Regions from separate parts of the Streptomyces sp. NPDC000594 genome, predicted to be linked through region 1. Evidence: riboswitches for the same ligand, from Rfam matches in the RefSeq annotation. Region 1 holds a riboswitch; each other region holds the start of a gene.
What was found. Region 1 has a riboswitch for cobalamin ahead of ABT354_RS00930 (prenyltransferase/squalene oxidase repeat-containing protein). Riboswitches for the same ligand answer to the same signal wherever they lie in the genome.
Positions count from the first base shown of each region.

Region 1 (2,255 bases):
GGGCCGTGAGCCGTTCGAGGACGGGGCCGTATCCACCGGTCGCGGCGAGCGCGAAGGCGGTGTCGGCGGTACGGAGCCGGTCGGGCTCGGTGGTGCCGTCGTGGACCACATGGTCCCGGCCCTGGAGGTTGCCGGTGAGCCAGCTCTCGGCCTTCTTCAACTCGGCGCGGGCGACCGGCGGGTCGGGGACGGGGGTCTCACCGGGTCCGCCGTCGCCGCCCCGGATCTCATCGGGGGTGAAGTCGGGCCGTCCCTTGCCACCGGCGACATCGGTGCCGCCGAAGACCCAGGCGTCGACATCGCCGGGCCTGAGTTCCCGGGTCATGGCGCCGTAGCGGCTGTAGGTCCAGTCGTCGTCGCCCCGGGAGGCGACCCAGTAGGACCAGTAGGCGTCGGGGGTGGGGGTGAGGAGGCAGTCCTCGTCCTGGGGGGTGGGGTACTGGGTGCCGGAGTTCACGGCGGGATGGCCGATACGGCAGAGGAACCCGGCGCCGTCGTGCTGGGTGCCGGTGGTGCGGAAGCCGGTGTCCCGCAGCAGCTCGTAGCCGGTGGTCGGGGTGGTGTCGCAGCCGACGCGGACCGGTCCGCCGAAGACCCCGAAGTCGACGGCGACCCTGGCGCCCCGGGTGGGGGTGCACTCCTCGGCGGCGGTCGCCCCGGGGGGAGCGGACCGGGGCGCGGCGGTGGCGGGCACGGCTCCGGCGGCGGTCGCCAGCAGTGCGGCCATCAGCAGGGAGAGCAGGGTTCGCGCGGGGGCGGTGGCCGCCGCCCGACGGTACGCACGCCGCTGTCCGGTATCCACCCGTGGCCCCCCGTATCGGCCGGGTGGAGACAGGCGTGGCAGCAGGCCACCCGGGCGATGCGCCTCCGGGCGGCCATGATGGACCACGCCGCAGTCCACGACGGCGCTCTTCGTTCCGTTCTCTCTCCGCTCCAGGCAGTCCGGCTCGCCCGCTCGCACGGGCCCACGGTTGCGGGTCAGCGCCGGATTTCGACCGGCTTCCCCTGGTGTGGAGTGTTCTCAACAGCCGGATTGGAACACGGTGTTGAGCGGGGCGTCAAGGCACCCGTCGCCGGGCCTCCCCCGTTCCCGATGCTGGCGGTGATCGCCCAGGTCAGGTAGCGTCCTTCGCTGTCCATGGGGGAATCCGGTGGGAATCCGGGGCTGACGCGCAGCGGTGTGGGACGGCGGGGAGCCGTCCCGAGCCCGAATGCCCATGCGGCAGGCACATCCGTACAGGAAGCCGTACCACGCGTTCCGGACGGCGGACTCCGCGCTCCCCCGTACCGGCACCTGGGCGGGGCGCTGTGGCCGGCGTCCCTCATCCCAGGAGCAGGCCATGTCACGTCCCTCCGTCCGCAGACTCGCCCTGGCCCTTCCGGCGGCCGTCGGCGCGCTCGCGCTGCTGGCGCCGAACGCCACCGCCACCTCCACACCCGCCCAGATCGCCACCTCCACCACCAACGGTGTCGCCTACCTCAAGACCCTTCAGGCGGCGGACGGTTCGTACGCGGGCCCGGGGCTCTCCGGCGAGTGGGCCTTCAGCGCCTTCGCCGCCGCGGGCACCGCCGTCGCCGATGTGGCGCCCGGGGGCGACACCACGAAGAACGCCCGTACCGTCTACCGCAATCTGCTCTCCTCCGCGGGCTGGCCCGCCTCCCCCACCCCGCCGGTCACCGAGTTCGAGCGGGCCACCCTCAACGCGTACGCGGCGGGCATCGACCCGGCCCGGGTGTCGGCCTCGCGCAATCTGATCGCGCACATCTACAGCTACTGGCAGACCGCCGAGACCGGCTACTTCGGCCCCTCGGCCTCGTACAACGGCACGGTCTTCGCCGCGCTGGCGCTCGCCGGGGCGCGGACCCAGACCGGTGCGCAGCGGGTGCCCGCCGCGGTGCTGAACCGCGCGGTGACCCGGATCCGGGCCAATCAGCACAACGACGGCGGGTGGAACTACAGCAAGGCCGAGGGCAATCCGGCCCAGCTGGCGGCCCCCAGTGACATCGATATGACGGGGGCGTCGATGGCGGCGCTCTGCGCGGCGGGGGTGCCGAACACCGACCCGGACGTGGTGGCGGCGCGGACCTTCCTCAGTGACAAGCTGCTGGAGCCGTCGGGTGCCTTCGACGCGATGTACGGGCCCAACTCCAGCTCCAACGGCTGGGCGGTGTCGGGGCTGAACGCCTGTGGCATCAACCCGCAGACCGGCCCCTTCCTCACCGGGATGAACAAGACGCCCATCGACTATCTGATC
Region 1 covers NZ_JBEPCY010000001.1:291,778-294,032, reverse strand. The annotation lists gene ABT354_RS00930 (prenyltransferase/squalene oxidase repeat-containing protein) at 1-802, opposite strand, end outside; cobalamin riboswitch at 928-1,048, opposite strand; cobalamin riboswitch at 1,120-1,217, shown strand; gene ABT354_RS00925 (hypothetical protein) at 1,341-2,255, shown strand, end outside.

Region 2 (2,255 bases), on a different contig from region 1:
GCCTCCGGCGCCCTCCTGGGCGACCGCTTCCTGGCCCACCGCGACCCCTCCGGGGAGCTGCGCCTCACCGCCCTGAGGACCGGCGGGGGTACGGCCGACCTGGGTACCGTCACCGGTCTGAAGCAGCGGCCCGGGGGCGGCGACGGGCGCGGCACCACCTGGACCCTCGACCCGGGCGCGGCCAAGCTCGCCTGGGTCGGCACGGACGACACCATCCATGTCAGCGCGGTCCAGCACGCGGTCTCCCCGCTGCGCGTCGCCCGCACCGCCGCGCCGCGCACCTTTGCGCGGAACGGCACCGGCGAGTGGGCCGCCGCCTGGTGGCTCTCCAGGCCGGCGGCGTCCTGGCGGGTGACGCTCACCCACCGCGCGACCGGTGGGACCGTCCGCACCTGGACGGGCGGGAAGACCCTCAGCGCGGTACGGGTCGACTGGGACGGCACCTCCGGCACGGGCACCCCGGTGGCGACCGGCGCCTACACCTGGCGGCTGACCGCCGGCCCGGCGGACGGCTCGGGCCCGGAGACGACGGCCACCGGTGTCGTACGGGTCCGGCCCTGACCACGACCCGCGAGGAACCGGCCCCTTCCCGGACCACCGGGGAAGGGGCCGACCCGCTACTTCAAGCCGTACAGGGTGTACGGCGGATAGGTGTCACATCTGAAGTCGAGGATCAGCCAGATGTTGACCAGATGGGTGCCCGTCGCCACACAGCTCGCGTACGACGGGTGCGTACCCATGGAAACCCAGGCGGTGGCCCCCGAGGGGGCCGGTCGTGGCGCGGCCTGCGCGGCCAGCGCTCCGGCACTCATCAGCGAAACGGCCACGCCGACGGTGGCGAACACCGTACGTAGGGACATGACGAGGGGCCTCCTTCTGCTCACCGGGCACCACCGGCGCCGACGCGCCGGTGGCCGGCCTGAAGCTTCCCGTCAGCCTTCGCCCCGTTCAACAGGACGTGCACATTCCTGTTGAACGGGGCTCCGCGACCCGGAGCCCGGCCTCAGAAGGAGGTCCAGGTGAAGGAGACCCGGTCGCCCGTGTTCAGCTTGAACTGGCAGCCGCCGACCGGGGTGGGGGTGCCGTTGACCGCGATGCTCCAGTAGGCGCTGCCACCGCCGCTGACGTTCTTTATGGTGTCGACGGAGAAGTCGTCGAACGCGGCGTACCAGGTGCCGTCCCAGGTGAAGTGGTGCTTACGGGCCGCGTCGTCCAGGGCGGCGGTCGGCGTGGGCACCTTCGAGAGGTGGGCGCCGTTGTTGGTGCCGTCGCACCGGTGGGTCCCGCCGCTCGCGGTGGTCACCTCGTGGCCCTTGGTCCTGATCTTCCCCTGGAACAGCGCCCCGTTCGGGCCCTGCACGGTGAGCCGGACCGTGACCGGTGCGTTGGTGTTCGGCGTGGCCTGCGCGGTGGGCGCGGCGGCGAGACCGGTGAGGGCGAGGCTCAGGGCGGCCGTGGTGACAGCGGCGCGGCGGGTCGTGCTGAGGAGCATGGAGTGCCTTTCTGACCGGACCGGGTCCGGCGGGGCACGGCCCTGACGGGCGGCCCGCACCGTCCGCCCCGGGGCGGACACGCACGGAGCGCACAGGGCTGTCGCACCGCAGACCGTGGCAGTGGAAGCGTGGGCATGCCATGCGACGGGCATCCCGACTCGCGGCACGCGCCGCACACGGTTGCAGGTCAGCGCCGGAATCCCACCGGCTTCCCCCGTTCGCACAGCCATTCGGTTGTGGCCCGGTGGTGGCCGGGCAGACGCATCGTACGGTCGAATACCCGCCACGCCAAGGGGTGTTGGCCATCGGGCCCCGGCGGGAGCGGCGCGAACCGCTCCCACCGGGGCCGCAGGGGTGCCTACCTGCCGTGGTAGGCGTTGTGGACGGTGATGGTGCTCCGGTTGTCCCGGGTGTCCACGATCTGCGCGCGGAACGAGACCGCCTTGCCCTTGGCCGGGCTGGTGACCGTGATCGCGCCCTGGCTGACCGGCACCTTCTTCCAGGTGGTGCCGTCATGGGAGACGGAGACGGTCAGGGACTTCAAGCCCTTGCCCGCCGCCGGGCCCTCGACGGTGACCGGGACGGTGAGCCGCTTGCCCGCCGGGGTGGTGTTGTCGAGCGCCAGCTTCGGCGAGAAGCGGACCGAGGAGACCGGCAGTTCGGCCACCGTCCCCCGGGCCGGCCGCTCCGACCGGAAGGTCCAGCCGGCGTCGATCCGGCTCGCCACCCGGGACACCTTCTTGTCCCGTACCGCCGAGGCCG
Region 2 covers NZ_JBEPCY010000017.1:83,531-85,785, forward strand. The annotation lists gene ABT354_RS23065 (hypothetical protein) at 1-561, shown strand, start outside; gene ABT354_RS23070 (hypothetical protein) at 618-860, opposite strand; gene ABT354_RS23075 (DUF4430 domain-containing protein) at 1,004-1,492, opposite strand; cobalamin riboswitch at 1,620-1,753, opposite strand; gene ABT354_RS23080 (S8 family peptidase) at 1,852-2,255, opposite strand, start outside.
Region 2: another riboswitch for cobalamin. It lies ahead of ABT354_RS23075 (DUF4430 domain-containing protein); the one in region 1 lies ahead of ABT354_RS00930 (prenyltransferase/squalene oxidase repeat-containing protein).

Region 3 (2,255 bases), on a different contig from region 1:
GCTCCCGTACGGTGAGTCCGGCCTCCTCGGCGGCGGCGCGCAGGGCGGGGGTGGTCTCGGCGACCCATTCGAAGCTCTCCGGAACGCCGAGTTCCCGCTGGCGGGCCCGGACCCGGGCCACCGCGTCGGCCGTCACCGCGCCGACCGCCACCACGTCAGCCGTCACCGAGCCGGGGCCGGTGAGCGTGGGCCGGGCGTAGTAGGGCCAGCCCGCGCCCTCCCGGACGAAGAGGGTGAGCGGTCCCAGCTCCTCGGCCCGCGCGTTGGAACGGGGCACCGTGTCGTAGTAGTTCTCCAGCTCGACCAGGAGGGCCGCACCGGTTTCATGATCCCATCTCATGGGCCCATCCAAGCAGCACGGTCCCGACCCGGCGGTTCCCCCACAGGACATCATCCGCATTCTGGACATGGCTCCCCGCTGGGGGAAACGGCACCGTAAGCTGACCGGTGCAGCTGGTTCGCCCCGTCCGCCAGACGGGCTGCGTCGTAAGAGGGAACCTGGTGGGAATCCGGGACTGCCCCGCAGCGGTGAGTGGGAACGACCGCCGTCATACGCACTGGGTCCACAGGGATCTGGGAAGCGACGGCCAGTAGGTGTCCGCCGGTCCCCGGTGGATGTGCCCGCGAGTCCGAAGACCTGCCCGTTGCCCGCACGCGGACGATTCCGCGCGCGGATATCCCGGTGACCTCGAGGGCGGGTCGGCGACACCAGACGGAGGACCGTGCCATCGCACACGGGCCCGTCCGGTCCGTCACCCCTTCGCGCTCTCGTCCCGTCCCCGGGATCTCAGGGATTCATCTCGCGAAGGAGATCTCCGTGACACCGAAGTCCGCAGCCGCGGCAGCACAGGCCACCGTGTACGGCTACCCCCGTCAGGGCCCGAACCGGGAGCTGAAGAAGGCAATCGAGGGCTACTGGAAGGGCCGGGTCACCGCCGACGCCCTCCGGGCCACCGCCGCCGAACTGCGCGCCGCCACCTGGCGCGACCTCGCCGGGGCCGGCGTCCACGAGGTGCCCACCGGCGACTTCTCGTACTACGACCATGTGCTGGACACCACCGTCATGGTCGGCGCGATCCCCGAGCGGCACCGGGCGGCCGTCGCCGCCGACGCCCTCGACGGCTACTTCGCGATGGCCCGCGGCACCCAGGACGTGGCGCCGCTGGAGATGACCAAGTGGTTCGACACCAACTACCACTATCTGGTGCCGGAGCTGGGCCCGGACACGGTCTTCACCGCCGACTCCACCCAGCAGGTCGCGGCGGTGACCGAGGCCCTGGCGCTCGGGCTGACCCCGCGGCCGGTGCTGGTCGGCCCGGTCACCTATCTGCTGCTGGCCAAGCCCGCCCCCGGGGTGGCCGCCGACTTCGACCCGCTGACCCTGCTGGACCGTCTGCTGCCGGTGTACGGGGCCGTCCTCGCCGATCTCCGGGCCGCCGGTGCCGCATGGGTCCAGCTGGACGAGCCCGCCCTGGTGCAGGACCGCACCCCGGCGGAGCTGAACGCCGCCGCCCGCGCCTACCGTGATCTCGGCGCCCTCACGGACCGTCCGCGGCTGCTGGTCGCCTCCTACTTCGACCAGCTGGGCGAGGCCCTGCCGGTCCTCGCCAAGGCACCCGTCGAGGGTCTCGCCCTCGACTTCACCGAGGCCGCCGCCGCCAACCTGGAGAAGCTGGCCGCCGTCGGCGGGCTGCCCGGCAAGCGGCTGGTCGCCGGAGTCGTCAACGGCCGCAATATCTGGGTCAACGACCTGGAGAAGTCTCTCGCCACCCTCGGCACCCTGCTGGGGCTCGCGGACCGGGTCGATGTGGCCGCCTCCTGCTCGCTGCTGCATGTCCCGATCGACGCCGCCGCCGAACGCGACATCGACCCGCAGATCCTGCGCTGGCTCGCCTTCGCCCGGCAGAAGACCGCCGAGATCGTCACCCTGGCCAAGGGCCTCGCCCAGGGCACCGACGCCATCCGGGGCGAACTCTCCGCCAACCGGGCCGCGCTCGCCTCCCGCGCGGCCTCCCCGATCACCCGCGACCCGGCCGTCCGGGCCCGTACCGGGGCGATCACCGACGCGGACGGCCGCCGCTCCCAGCCCTACGGCGAGCGGACCGTCGCCCAGCGCACCCGCCTCGGGCTGCCGCAGCTGCCCACCACCACCATCGGCTCCTTCCCGCAGACCGACGAACTGCGCGTTGCACGGGCCGATCTGCGGGCCGGACGGATCGACACCGCCGGGTACGAGGAGCGCATCCGGGCCGAGA
Region 3 covers NZ_JBEPCY010000011.1:92,784-95,038, reverse strand. The annotation lists gene ABT354_RS17755 (GNAT family N-acetyltransferase) at 1-340, opposite strand, end outside; cobalamin riboswitch at 438-659, shown strand; gene metE (5-methyltetrahydropteroyltriglutamate--homocysteine S-methyltransferase) at 818-2,255, shown strand, end outside.
Region 3: another riboswitch for cobalamin. It lies ahead of metE (5-methyltetrahydropteroyltriglutamate--homocysteine S-methyltransferase); the one in region 1 lies ahead of ABT354_RS00930 (prenyltransferase/squalene oxidase repeat-containing protein).